Regions from separate parts of the Rossellomorea sp. YZS02 genome, predicted to be linked through region 1. Evidence: riboswitches for the same ligand, from Rfam matches in the RefSeq annotation. Region 1 holds a riboswitch; the other holds the start of a gene.
What was found. A riboswitch is a leader RNA that binds a small molecule or an ion and turns the genes downstream of it on or off. The one in region 1 is predicted to bind FMN.
Positions count from the first base shown of each region.

Region 2: it holds a riboswitch for FMN, as region 1 does, so the genes downstream of both, ribD (bifunctional diaminohydroxyphosphoribosylaminopyrimidine deaminase/5-amino-6-(5-phosphoribosylamino)uracil reductase RibD) here and SLH55_RS18595 (ECF transporter S component) in region 1, are expected to answer to the same signal.

Region 1 covers NZ_JAXBLY010000021.1:20,652-27,506, reverse strand. The annotation lists gene SLH55_RS18610 (RecQ family ATP-dependent DNA helicase) at 1-566, opposite strand, end outside; gene SLH55_RS18605 (helix-turn-helix domain-containing protein) at 544-1,608, opposite strand; gene SLH55_RS18600 (ferredoxin) at 1,832-2,080, shown strand; gene SLH55_RS18595 (ECF transporter S component) at 2,185-2,754, opposite strand; FMN riboswitch at 2,909-3,042, opposite strand; gene SLH55_RS18590 (peptidoglycan DD-metalloendopeptidase family protein) at 3,155-4,042, opposite strand; gene SLH55_RS18585 (hypothetical protein) at 4,272-5,492, opposite strand; gene sigX (RNA polymerase sigma factor SigX) at 5,464-6,018, opposite strand; gene SLH55_RS18575 (ATP-binding protein) at 6,518-6,855, opposite strand, start outside.
Region 2 covers NZ_JAXBLY010000008.1:68,811-75,665, reverse strand. The annotation lists gene SLH55_RS09780 (patatin family protein) at 1-101, shown strand, start outside; gene SLH55_RS09775 (hypothetical protein) at 239-934, shown strand; gene SLH55_RS09770 (hypothetical protein) at 1,024-1,176, opposite strand; gene SLH55_RS09765 (four-helix bundle copper-binding protein) at 1,150-1,311, shown strand; FMN riboswitch at 1,461-1,604, shown strand; gene ribD (bifunctional diaminohydroxyphosphoribosylaminopyrimidine deaminase/5-amino-6-(5-phosphoribosylamino)uracil reductase RibD) at 1,778-2,863, shown strand; gene ribE (riboflavin synthase) at 2,887-3,543, shown strand; gene SLH55_RS09750 (bifunctional 3,4-dihydroxy-2-butanone-4-phosphate synthase/GTP cyclohydrolase II) at 3,560-4,753, shown strand; gene ribE (6,7-dimethyl-8-ribityllumazine synthase) at 4,766-5,236, shown strand; gene SLH55_RS09740 (NCS2 family permease) at 5,693-6,855, shown strand, end outside.

The DNA.
Region 1 (6,855 bases):
TGCTCCATTTGAAGGACTTCTTGAATATCCTCCCTGACTTCCTCCGTGGCGGTCGCAGTCAATGCCAGGGTGGTGGGATTCCCGATCTTCCCCTTCAGCTCTCCCAACTTAAGATAATCCGGCCTAAAATCAGGTCCCCATTGGGAAATGCAATGAGCCTCATCAATTACGAATAGTTCAATTTTCAATGTCATGAGGGAAGTTAACACACTGTTGTTCATTACCATTTCAGGAGAAATGAAAATGAACTTATACTTGTGTAACTGTTCCAATGCTGTTCTTCTTTCAGTAAATGGAAGAAACGAATTCAGTGCGATGACCCGTTTTTCCCCCATCACTTTCATCTGTTCCACTTGATCCTGCATCAAGGAGAGTAACGGAGAGATAATCAAGACATGCCCTTCCAGCAGATACCCTGGTAATTGATAACACAATGATTTTCCGGTGCCCGTCGGAAGCATAGCTAGCGTATCCCGGTGATTTAATACAGAACGGATGATATCTTCCTGCCCTTTTCTAAAAGATGAATAACCGAATCTCTTCTTAAGTTCTAGTGATAAATTCACGTGTCTCACCTGCCTTCGCAATCGCCACCCGGATTTGAAAATAAGTCAATTGAGGTAGCTTTTCTTTAATGGGCTTCAGTCTTTTTGTTTTTTCTTTTTTCATCACATCGAGGACCTTCACATAATCTTCCCGGGTAATGAATGGGTCAATGGCCAGATCTTCTTGTGTAAGGATCAATTCGATGACATGATCTTCTATGGTATTCTGCTTCAATTTTCGGATCCTCGAAATTTCTTCAAGGGAATGGCCCCTCTTATACAAGTCGTAGGTCTTACTCGTTGATATCGTTAAGTTTTGTCTAGAATCATTTTTCAAGCTGATGGAATATAATAAAGGATAGTTTGATGGTTCACTTTCTATTTCCGCCAGCATACGATGAAGCAGGTTAAGGAATTCGAAGCGAAATTCTTCTTTATCCATTTCCAGCATGTTTGCCACCTGCAATTCGGTCCAACCGTAGTCTTGATATCCCGTCAACCGGTAGATAAGTAGGGATGGATCACTTTCTTGGGTATGCAAGATGCTTGAGAGCTCCTTAAAAAGAATACTTGAAAGTTTATCATTATCAGGATTGGTTCGGATACAGTTCTTTACCCACTCCTGGATGACCCTGTTCCGTTGAACAGGGAAATAGACGGTTTCATTCCTCTTACCATTGGAGAGTACTTGAACGAGAAGGCTCAGCCTCATCCAAAACAGACGGGTTTGATCACCATAGAGGAGCCCGTTCATAGCAGAAGGAAATCGAGCATCCTGAAAATGTTCTTTTACGTCTTTTAAGCCTTTTTCTGTCACGAGGGCATTATCACTATTCCCAAGGGTAATACACCCAGCGTTCTCAAGCTCTTTTATCTTCTGATTAAAAAAGGATCGTTTCAACTTTGGTAACGAAAGAAAGAATGGCTGTAAGTGAAAGATATGTGCATCCTGAATCGATTGGGAAGACTTCTTCCCTTTTAAGATATGGTATACAGAGTAAATCGAGCGTTCCCCATTGATTGACATAAAACAATATAGAATCACATAATTAAGATAGGTCAATTCTCTACTCCTTAATATGTAGGTTATTGTCAAATATTGTACCATGAATTTGGCTTTTCACCATGTTTTGTTTTTCTTATATAGGATAAAAATAAAAAGAGAGCACCTAACTATTGAAAAGTCATTCAATCCTCTATAAAATAAACATTAAGTGATTTTTCACAAATTGACATTGTGTATAATGATGAATTATATAGAATTATTTTTTCGGGAGGTTTTTTCTTTGCCAAAATATACGATCGTTGACAAGGATACATGCATTGCATGTGGAGCATGTGGGGCTGCCGCTCCAGATATTTACGACTATGATGATGAAGGTATTGCATTTGTAACATTAGATGATAACCAGGGGACGGTCGAAGTTCCTGACGTATTGGAAGATGATATGGTCGATGCATTCGAAGGCTGTCCGACAGATTCCATTAAAATTTCTGAAGAACCGTTCGATGGAGATGCACTTAAATTTGAATAGCAGGGATGAAGGCTAAGGAGGAATATTCCCTTAGCCTTTTCTTTTGGGGTTCTACAAAATAAAAACCCTTCAACTATAGTTGAAGGGTTCATTTTATATGATCACTATGCCGCTTTGTTAAAGGCCACTTGTCTTGACAACCAGCCTTGAAGGCGGACGAACAGTAAGGTGAAAACAGTAGTTATCAAAATCCCTTTCAGGATGTTGAATGGAACGATTCCCGTAATGATGATTTCAGCAGGAAGCTCAAAATTCATGAAGTATTTATAAGCAGGAAGGAACACAAAATAATTTAATATCCCCATGCTTATACTCATTACGACTGTTCCTGTAATTAATCCAATCAACAAGCCTTTTTTTGATTGGGAACGTGAATAGATATAATAGGTCGGAAGAATAAGGAGCACTCCCGCTATAAAGTTAGCTGCATGACCAATCGGAACACCTGTATCGCTTCCAGTCATGACATAATCAATCACGTTTTTAAATAGTTCCACCAATATTCCAGCAAGCGGGCCTAATGTAACCGCCGCAATTAAAGCAGGTACATCACTGAAATCGACCATTAAGAATTTTGGAAATGGTGGTATTGGGAAGTTGAACAACATTAACACATACGAAATGGCACTTAACATACCAACTGTGACAAACATGCGTGTATTCATTTTTTTCATAAACTCTCTCTCCTTTAGGAGATTCATCTCATTTCGAAGATGGTTCCGACCAAAGGGTAGCATTAAAAAACTCCTAGATACTTCTATCTAAGAGAATGAAAGGCATACCCTAATAAACGTTCAGCTTCCCATTTCTAAACGTCCTGGCATAAACCTTCATCTTCTCCCATCCAGACTATACTGTCGGCTTTGGAATCACACCAAATCCTGCCCCTAAAGGCTCGCGGGCTTAGAAACAACTGTTTCATCACCGCCGGTAGGGAATTTCACCCTGCCCCGAAGACGAATCTTTATTTTATTGTACATTTACATTATACATAATGTGAAGGAGAATGTGAAGATAAAAAGCTCGAATTCGAACTATATCAACATATCTTTATGTAAAGGACCTATGGAATGGTCATTGCACCTTTAGAACTTGTTTAGGGTAAATGGCTGCATGCAAATCCAGATCATTCTTTTGAACCAGTTCATCAATATCGACTCCCTGAGCCAGGGAAATGGAAGATAATGTATCCCCCTTCTTTACAACGTACCGACCATTTTGGGACGCTGCCGGTATCTTCAGAATCTGGTTGATTCCTATATCGGTGTTCTTTAATGCGTTTTCTGACATGATCTCTTCTATTGACACGGCGTACGTTTGAGATATCCCCCAGAGGGTTTCTCCTTTATGAACGGTATGCACATGCACATCTTCATTCAGAATTACTTTAGGAGTACCGGCTACATCCACCGTCCGGAAGGGGTCCTTTTCTTTCGCAAAGACCAGTTGACCGACTTCACCGTTTCCAAATACACGATAGGGATCGATGGCATTTTCCTTATCGATTGTCCATTCCCCCTTATGAATTTCGAAGTGAAGATGGGCACCGGTCGATCTTCCCGTATCCCCTAAGGTGCCTAGCTGTGCTCCTTGGGCCACTTGCTGATTTTCGTCCACCAATCTGCTCTCAAGGTGAGCATAGACTGTTTCATATCCGTTTTCATGTCTGATGAACACAACATGACCATAACTTTTAGAAAGATAAGACTTACTCACTGTCCCTTTCCCTACAGAATAGACGGGGGATCCTATCTCTCCTCCGATGTCCATACCCTTATGTGTACCATCTCTTGTACCAAATGAATCTGTAATCGTCCCTTCCACTGGAAATATCCAGGATTCGGTATCCTTTGTTACCTCATCCCCTTCTGCCACAGCCTCTTTCCCGGTTAAGAACATGACGCTTACACATACTGACAAGATAAAAACGACGAAAAGCCTACTTGCATAATCGAAAATCATGCTTGTCCTCCTTAATAGTTTTGACTGGCCCACCTTCGATTTCTATGTATTACACCATTCTAACCTTTTACCACTCATAACATGCATATATCACTGCCAAATTACAAAACCATATACAATTCATTTTCCTTCGGGTAGTATGGCTATTTATGCGCTGAATATTCCCCTGCTCCGTGTCAAATTAAAACGACCAGATGCGGATGACTCTCCACTCCTGGTCGTTCTACCTTTAATTATCTATGTTCTTTTTATTTGGACTGATCGGTGTCTCTATAGGTTCACCAAAGTTGAAACCGTTCCAGCTTTCCTGTTTGACATTCTCAAACTGCACCTTCTCAAATCCTGAGCTTCTGCTCGTTAATAATATCCCTTCAATCATTTCCAGCGCGGTTTGTTCATCAAATGTATCCAAATCCAACTCGTTCAAGAAGCTGACGGTCACCCATTCCGCTCCTTCTGTTACATTAAAATTGATACCTTCTGGAATGACACTCTGAAAAAGGCCAGTTTCTTCATTTTTCATTGCTTCCATGGACGCCTTGATGCCACCCCTGTTGATATTATCTGGTACAAGGAAGCGATCCCTGCCATTTGGTGAATACGAATAGTAAGCCGTATGGACTTCCTCATTCAAATCGATCGTTGAGAATTCGCCAGTGGAACTGAATTGGGGTACTGTACCGTCGGAATCTTTCAGAATAATCTCCTCTATTCCCTTATGTTGGAATGAATACTGAAGAGAATGATAAAAAGCATATTCGACTGCACTGCTTCCACTGTAAGGATGATCAGCATTGAGAGTGAAGACAACTTTGTTGTTATCCATGGTGAACTTTCCTTCTAAAGGAAGGTAGTCTTCCAGTCCCCAATCTGTTTCAGGCAGCTTTTCCGCAAGTTGCTCATGACGGGTTAACCAGTCTTCTTCCGGAACGTCTACAATCGACACAGGTATCGGTACTGCATCAGGAGAGACCAGTCCAAAGGAATAGAATTCCTTTCCCTTAAGGTCTTCTTCATAAAGTGAAAGCCTTTTTTCAGGTTCTTTCAAGTTCTCCGACACCGTTACTTCGCTATTTTCTGTTTGCTCATCTTTCATGATGGCCACTTTCTGATCTTCGCTAGATGCAGGAGGAATATCTGATTCCTTCTTTTGTGGAGTGATTTCGATTTTTTCTTCTGAGCTTCCTGAAGAATCCGCGGTACTCGATTCGGATTTTTCCATGCTCGTTTCCGTTAGTTGGTTTAGAACGGTAGGAGCCAGCAGGACCATTATAAATATAGCTGCAAGTGCAGCGACTGCAGGTATGAACCGTTTGAATGAAGCATTTCTCTTCTTGTTTTGCCGCTCCATACGTGCGTGAATATATTGAGAGGTTCGATCATCTTTGATTTTGGGAAGTTTATTGATAAGCTCCTCAATATCACGATCTTTCCATTCTGACTTCTTCAATGTCTCTTTCCTCCTTTGGGAGTCGTTGATCCATCTCGATTCTTAACCATTTGATGGCCCTATGCTGGGTCGTCTTCACTTTGCTTTCCGACCATCCGAGCACCTCAGAGGTTTCGATGATGGAAAGTTCCTGCAAGTACCGCATGATGATCACCATTCGGAAATCTGTTGAGCAAAGCTTCAAGCACTCATAGAGAGCTTGAACTTCCTCATTGGAAACAGCGATTTCTTCCGGAAGAGCCCCATCGTCTGTCACTTCGTTTCGACTCCAGTCAAATTTATCGAGAATACGGTTTTTCCAGTTTCTCTGTTTTCTGAAATGGTCAATGGCCACATTTTTCGCAATGGAAAAAAGCCACGTTTTCTCGGAGCTTTTCCCCTCAAAATTCTTATGGGATTTAAGCACCCGAATATAGACTTCCTGTACTAAGTCTTCAGCCTGCTGTTTATTCTGTACCATGTATATGAGGAATTGAAATACATCCTGATGATAGCTTGAATATAATCTCTCGAAAACGGAGTCCACTTGATTCCCTCCCCGTCATTTTATTAGTCGTTCCCTATGTAAAAAAGTTACACACTATCAATATAGTATTTTTTGGTTGAAAAGGAAAGACCTATATTAACCGATCCTTAGATCAAAAGAGGTAGGGACATAACCTAAATCCATACACTCTAAAGGACGAACAATGCCTATGAAGTTTTTTTAGATCGCGTGTTACACCGCTGCCCGATTCCGTGCAAGACTACGCTTTCCTCGCGCGGAAGTCTTCGTCTTGCACTCCAATCAACAGCTAGAACCTGCTAAATACATGCCTTAAATTTCAGCACTAAAATTTAAAAATCCGAACGAGTTAGATTTTCATCAAATCACTCGTTCGGATTTTCCTTCGACTGAATCCCTCTTATCCCAGCCTCTTTAACCTTATTTCAACAACCTTCCCTATCGATGGGTAAAAAATAAAGAATGTTTCCCATGTAACAAGAAAAATCGCCATGTTTCTATGGACATCATCGATTCTTGGCTAAACAGGGAGAAAGAAGGTGAAAGCTGTCCCCTGATCCACTTTGCTTTGAACCTGAATATGACCTTTATGGGCTTCTATGATATTCTTTGCAATCGCAAGGCCGAGACCCGTCCCGGACTTACCTCTTGTTCTTGCCTTGTCGGCCTTATAGAAACGTTCGAATACAAAAGGAAGATCCTCTTCAGGTATACCGGAACCGGTGTCTCTAACATGAAACAGGTATCCACCTTTCTTTTCCGTCAGGGAAACCGTCACTTCCCCTCCTGTCGGTGTGTGCCTCAACGCATTATCGATGAGATTTGTTAATACTTGTTCGATTCGATCCGGATCCATAT
Region 2 (6,855 bases), on a different contig from region 1:
GGAAATTGGACGAATTGTACTGGCAGGGCTATCATGATGCAGAATCGAAGTTGAAACAGTTGGTCGAATGGAACCAGTCAGGTGAACTACTGCACTTATAAAACAAGGCGAAGGACTTACAGAACGACTCTTTCAGTGATGAGAGTTTCGTAAATTCTTCGTCTTTTCCTTTCTAAAGGTCTTTTTATCATTTTTTCACATAAATATGATAGAGATTCCTTGAAAGGACGAGCATTTCATGAACCTCTATCAAATATACAAAAATGAACAGTATACGTTACTTTTTCGAAGTGTCATGTACTTTCTCATTGGTGTGGGGATGCTTGTCGTGACACAACAATTGTATTATTTTCCTCTGTTGATTTTCATCCCTGCTTGTTCAAATCTTTACCTTAGCTATAGTATTAAGAAAGAATTGAAAAAGGCCAACCGAATATTTTATGAAAAAATGCCTGTTTCTCTTCATTCACTTGTAGGTGTTCACACGAAAGAAGGCTCCTATTACCTGAAAACCAACGGCTGGTCTGACTACTTTATTCAACGGACATCCATGATCAATAATCCCAAGCAATACCAGCTACACCGGAGGAATAAAGGACCTTTGTCATTTTCAAAATGGAGTCGGACCATTAAGATTGACCACCCAAAGTCGAAAATGACGTTTCAATTGAAGTATCAAAGTGCCACCGCAATAGAATGGCAGAGTGAGGGAGGGGACACTGTCCTCATTTATAAAGGGAATAAGCGATGGATCTTGAATTATCAGGAGCAAAATCATCTATCTTTACAAAAAGGGTATCTTCCCCAGAGTATACAAAGACTGTTTGACTCTCACCATAGTTACGTTTCATTTTATGAGACATACAGTGATGAGAAGGATTGGCTCCTGATATTTTTGTGGTACGTAGATAGTGATTATTTTCTCACTTCCTGATTTATTCTTTTCACTGGAAATGGGTACACTAAAAGGACAGTGATGGAGGTGGTAAGATGAATGCTGACTACAAATCATGTTTGTCGGCTTTAGAACGTTGCAGGGAAGCATGCAATGTGTGCTATCATGCGTGCCTGAAAGAAGAGAAACCGATGATGAAGTGTATCGAACTCGATCGAGAGTGCGCTGACATTTGTGCCTATACCATTCATGCCATGGAACGGAGCAGTAAATTTGTGCAACGCATCCTCTCCCTCTGTGCAGAGATCTGTGATGCGTGTGGGGCGGAATGCCATTCGCATGACCAGCAACATTGTAGGGATTGTGCCGAAGCCTGTTTTAAATGTGCTGAAGAATGCAGGATGCTCGTACCATAATGAAATGGAGGATGCTTCTATAAAGTAGCGGCTTCCTCTTTTTTATTGTTATATAGAGAGCTTTCTAAAAATTAATACAAAAATAATTTTTTTAAGCGCCTTAGATGATTTCAACAAGGAAACTATGATAGAATAATGTTAATCGAATAGGTTTCCTTCGGGGCAGGGTGAAATTCCCTACCGGCGGTGATGAGCAAATGCTCTTAGTCCGTGACCCGGCTAATGAATATTAGACGGTGGATTTGGTGAAACTCCAAAGCCGACAGTGAAAGTCTGGATGGGAGAAGGAACGGCAGTATCTGGTTGATGATCTTGATAGGAGCATATACCACATTCTTATGGGTATTTTTTCTTTTTGATCGATTGATTGGATGCTTTATTTAGTCATGCCAACTTCCCCCAAGTAGAAATAATACTTGGGGTTTCTTTATTTTACGATATTTATTTAGGAAAGGAGGTCAATTCTTTGAATCACTCTCAATATATGAAGCTTGCTCTTTCGATGGCAAAGTCCACCCATGGCCAGACATCACCAAACCCGATGGTGGGGGCGGTGGTAGTGAACAATGGAGAAATAGTTGGGATGGGTGCCCATCTGAAAGCAGGTGAAGGTCATGCAGAAGTGCTTGCAATCAAGGCTGCAGGCGAAAAGGCGAGAGGAAGCGACGTTTATGTCACTCTGGAACCTTGCTCCCACCACGGGAAAACACCTCCATGCTCAGAGCTTCTTATTTCAAGCGGTGTAAAGACTGTGCATGTGGCAACCATGGATCCCAATCCACATGTCTCGGGACGTGGAATTCAACAATTAAGGGATGCTGGCATTGATGTAGTGGTAGGGGAGCTCGAGGAAGAAGCCTGTGAGCTCAATAAGCATTTCTTTCACTACATTCAAAATGGAACCCCGTTTGTTACGCTTAAAACAGCTGTCACTCTAGACGGGAAAACCGCTTCTGTATCAGGAGACAGCAAATGGATCACATCAGAAGAATCAAGAACCGAAGTCCACTATGATCGTCACCGGCATGACGCGATATTAGTAGGAGTCAATACCGTTATACAAGATAACCCGCACCTGACCACCCGTTTGCCCCAAGGTGGAAAAAAACCCATTCGAATTATTCTGGATACCCATTTACGAACACCACTCCACTCCCATGTAGTGGAAGACTCACAAAGTGCGACGGTCATTTTCACAGGGAATTCTGTCAATGAAGAACAGAGACAGCCCTTCTTGGAAAAAGGCTGTGAAGTCGTCACCCTTTCTGATGAAGAAATCGACATTCATTCCGTGTTGAAAGAACTGGGTGCCAGGCATATCGGATCCCTTTATGTGGAAGGTGGATCAACAATCCATGCTACTTTCTTAAAGGAAAAAGCCTTTCAGGAATTAATCATGTACATGTCTCCGAAGTTGATAGGCGGAAGCTCTGCCTACACGAGCTTTGGCGGGGACGGATTTCCGACCATAGCAGAAGGTCTTGAAATGGAGATTTTGAGCCTGGAACGTGTAGGTAAGGATATTAAGATTGTTGCAGTGCCTACTATTTAAGCTTTTATGAAAGGATGGAAAAGATGTTTACTGGAATTATTGAAGAAATCGGCTCCATTGAAAGCATGAGGAAATCATCTTCTTCCATGGAACTCACCATTTCAGCCGAACGGGTTCTCGAAGATGTGCAGGTCGGTGACAGCATCAGTGTAAATGGCGTCTGTTTGACCGTGACTTCTTTCAATCGGGGGGAATTTCAAGTGGACGTAATGCCTGAGACATTTGAGGGTACAACGTTGAGGACACTATCCCGGGGTTCAAGAGTGAATCTTGAGAGAGCCATGGCTGCCAACGGCCGATTCGGCGGCCATTTCGTCAATGGACATGTAGACGGGATTGGCAGCATCGTAAGAGTGGAAAAAGTGGAAAATGCATGGTACATGGACATTTCCATTCCTGAACATCAGAGCCATTTATTCATCATGAAAGGCTCTGTCGCAATTGATGGTACTTCCCTTACCGTATTTGGTGTACATAGCAATAAGATAACCATATCATTGATCCCTCAAACGAGAGGAGACACGGTCCTGGGTGAAAAAAAAGTAGGGGATATCGTCAATATTGAATGTGATGTGATGGCAAAGTACTTTCATCGCTTTTATGAAGCGAAGGAGCAAGTGAAGAGCACGTCAAACAACATCAGTTACGATTTCTTGTCACAAAATGGTTTTGCTGACTAATAGGAGGGGTTGCCCCATGTTTAACAAGATTGAAGAAGCAATTGAAGATTTGAAGGCTGGTAAGGTCGTTATTGTCGTCGATGATGAAAATCGGGAAAACGAAGGGGACTTTATTGCACTCTCCGATAAAGCGACACCAGATGTCATCAATTTCATGGCGAAGGAAGGAAGGGGCTTGATATGTGCCCCGATTAACGAAGATCTTGCACAAAAGTTGAAGCTCTCACCGATGACGACGTTAAACACCGATCCGCACGGAACTGCATTTACTATTTCGGTTGATCATAAATCGGCATCGACCGGGATCAGTGCTTACGAAAGATCGGCGACCATCCGGGAATTATTGAATCCAGCGTCAGCACCTGAAGACTTCAAAAGGCCGGGGCATGTATTTCCCCTTGTTGCCAAAAATGGCGGCGTTTTAAAGCGGGCCGGCCATACAGAAGCCGCCATCGATCTGGCTATTCTGTCTGGTGCAGAACCATCGGGTGTCATATGTGAGATTATGAATGAGGACGGAACGATGGCGAGGGTTCCTGAATTAATGAAGCTAGCCGATAAATGGGATTTAAAGATCATCTCTATTGAAGATCTGATCCGGTATCGAAGAAAAAACGAAAAACTTGTGACAAGGGAAGTGGAGATTGAACTTCCAACCGAATTCGGAAACTTTAAAGCAGTCGCTTATACAGAAAACATTACCGGGAAAGAGCATATCGCTCTTGTAAAGGGTGAATGGACTGAGGACGAAGAGGTGCTCGTTCGCGTTCACTCGGAATGCCTGACAGGTGATGTATTCGGCTCCAATCGATGTGATTGCGGTCCCCAGCTAGCCACAGCTCTCACACAAATTGAGGAAGAGGGTAAAGGAGTACTCCTATACATGAGGCAAGAGGGCCGGGGAATTGGTTTGATCAATAAATTAAAGGCTTATAAGCTCCAGGAAGAAGGCTACGATACCGTCGAAGCCAATGAAAAACTGGGCTTTGGCGATGATTTGAGGGAATATGGAATCGGGGCACAGATTTTAAGGGATTTAGGATTAACAAAGATGCGCCTATTGACCAATAATCCGCGAAAAATTGCCGGGATCAACGGATATGGCCTGGAAATCGTGGACCGTGTACCGATTCAAATGCCGGCGAAATTCGAAAACGAAAAGTATTTAAAAACAAAGCACGCTAAGTTGGGTCACTTACTTAAATTTTAGGAGGATAATAAAATGAAAACCATTTATGAAGGTAATTTAGTAGGGTCAGGATTAAGAGTTGCGATTGTCGTCTCACGATTCAACGAATTCATTACTTCGAAACTTTTAGGCGGGGCGGAAGACGCGTTAAAGCGACATGGAGTGGAAGAAGACAATGTCTCTGTCACATGGGTTCCCGGTGCATTTGAAATACCTATGATCGCCAAGAAGCTTGCACGGTCAGGAAAATATGACGCTGTCATTACACTTGGGACCGTCATCCGCGGAGCCACCGCGCATTTTGAATATGTAAGCGGTGAAGTAGCAAAAGGAGTGGCAAACCTAAGCCTGCAGGAAGATGTTCCAGTCATATTCGGTGTTTTAACGACAGACACAATTGAGCAGGCCATTGAAAGAGCCGGCACTAAAGCAGGGAACAAAGGTTGGGAAGCTGCAGTATCAGCAATCGAAATGGCAAACCTCATCCGTGAAATAGACAAATAAGACTTCATTAATGAGCCTCCTTTATGGGAGGCTTTTTTTGAGGGACGGACCTGTCGGTGGTGTTTTGGTTTTGTCAGAAAAGTTGGAAGTGTTTCAGTGAGTGGAGATCGTGGGATAATTTGTTAATTGGCTGAATTATACTCGGGAACGGCTGGATTAACAGGTAATTCGGCTGGTTTCTTCACGAAACAGGCTCGATTTCTACTAAAAGTCGCTTAATTCTTTCCAGTTTCGGCCGGATTCCCCTTAATGGAGTAAAAACATATCCAGCTGGATTCCAGCTAGATATGAACACCCACACTTCATGTATTGTTAAAAATTAAAGATAAACATGCATTTACCCACAAAAATACATATTGGCAAACGTCAGACCTTTTGCTAAAATAGTATTTTGTGGCTCCCCTAATATCGGGAGGAGCGGGTAGGGAGAGGGCAGTTTTATAGGAAGATTATTATATGAAAGCACGTGGAGGTATTTTTCAGTTAAAGGATCACGGTACCACGATGAAACAGGAGATGATGGCTGGTGCGATTGGTTATTTTACAATCGTCTATATCATCGCTGTGAATGCTTTAATTCTTTCAGAAGCTGGAATTCCATTTGAAGGAGCGGTCATGGCAACGATACTTGCTTCCTTCGTAGGGTGTTTGGTGATGGCCTTTTGGGCGAATGCACCGATCCTTCTGGTTCCAGGCATGGGGATTAATGCAATGTTTACATTTACGCTCGTAAAATCTTCTGGCCTTTCATGGCAGGAAGCTTTAGCGGTTATCGTTATTTCAGGAATACTCTTTATGATCATTGCGTTTACCAAGCTTTCAAAAGTATTATCGGAAGCCATTCCCCAAACATTAAAAGAAGCCATTACAGTTGGTTTAGGGATGTTTTTGATGTTTATCGGTCTTGAAAAGGGTGGTCTCATCCAAAGAGGGGACAGTGCCATTATCATGATTGGTGACTTTGGGGAATTGAAGGTGTTGGCGACCGTGCTGACATTTCTGGTGACGATTTTTCTTTTCATCCGCAATGTAAAAGGGCAATTTTTATGGAGTATTGCCTTTGGTACATTACTTGGATTCATCTTTGGAATCGAGCCGTCCATACAATCGAACTCATTTCATTTGAGTGAATACAGCCAAGTTTTCGGCCAGATATCGTTCAGTGCCATAATGGAAATCCCGTTCTGGATTGCGGTTTTCTCAGTGACGATGGTATTGGTATTTGAAAACATCGGTCTCATTCACGGGCATACGGATATGATCGGTCAACCTCATAAATATCCCAAAGCATTTCAAGCTAATGCATTTTCTGCATTTACCTCGGGGTTCTTCGGGACGAGTCCAACAGTCTCAACGGTGGAAAGCGCTGCAGCCATGACGGCTGGAGGCCGTACGGGATTGACGAGTTTGACAACGGGAGTATTATTTTTAGGCTCTGTGATGTTCATCCCGTATTTAAAGTGGATACCGGATCATGCCATCGCTCCGATCCTTATCATCATCGGAGGCTTGATGATCCAAAATATCCGACATATGGATCTTCGTGACCTGACAGAGGCGTTTCCTGCTATTTTCATTATTGCGATGATTCCGTTCACGTACAGTATTGCGGACGGTAT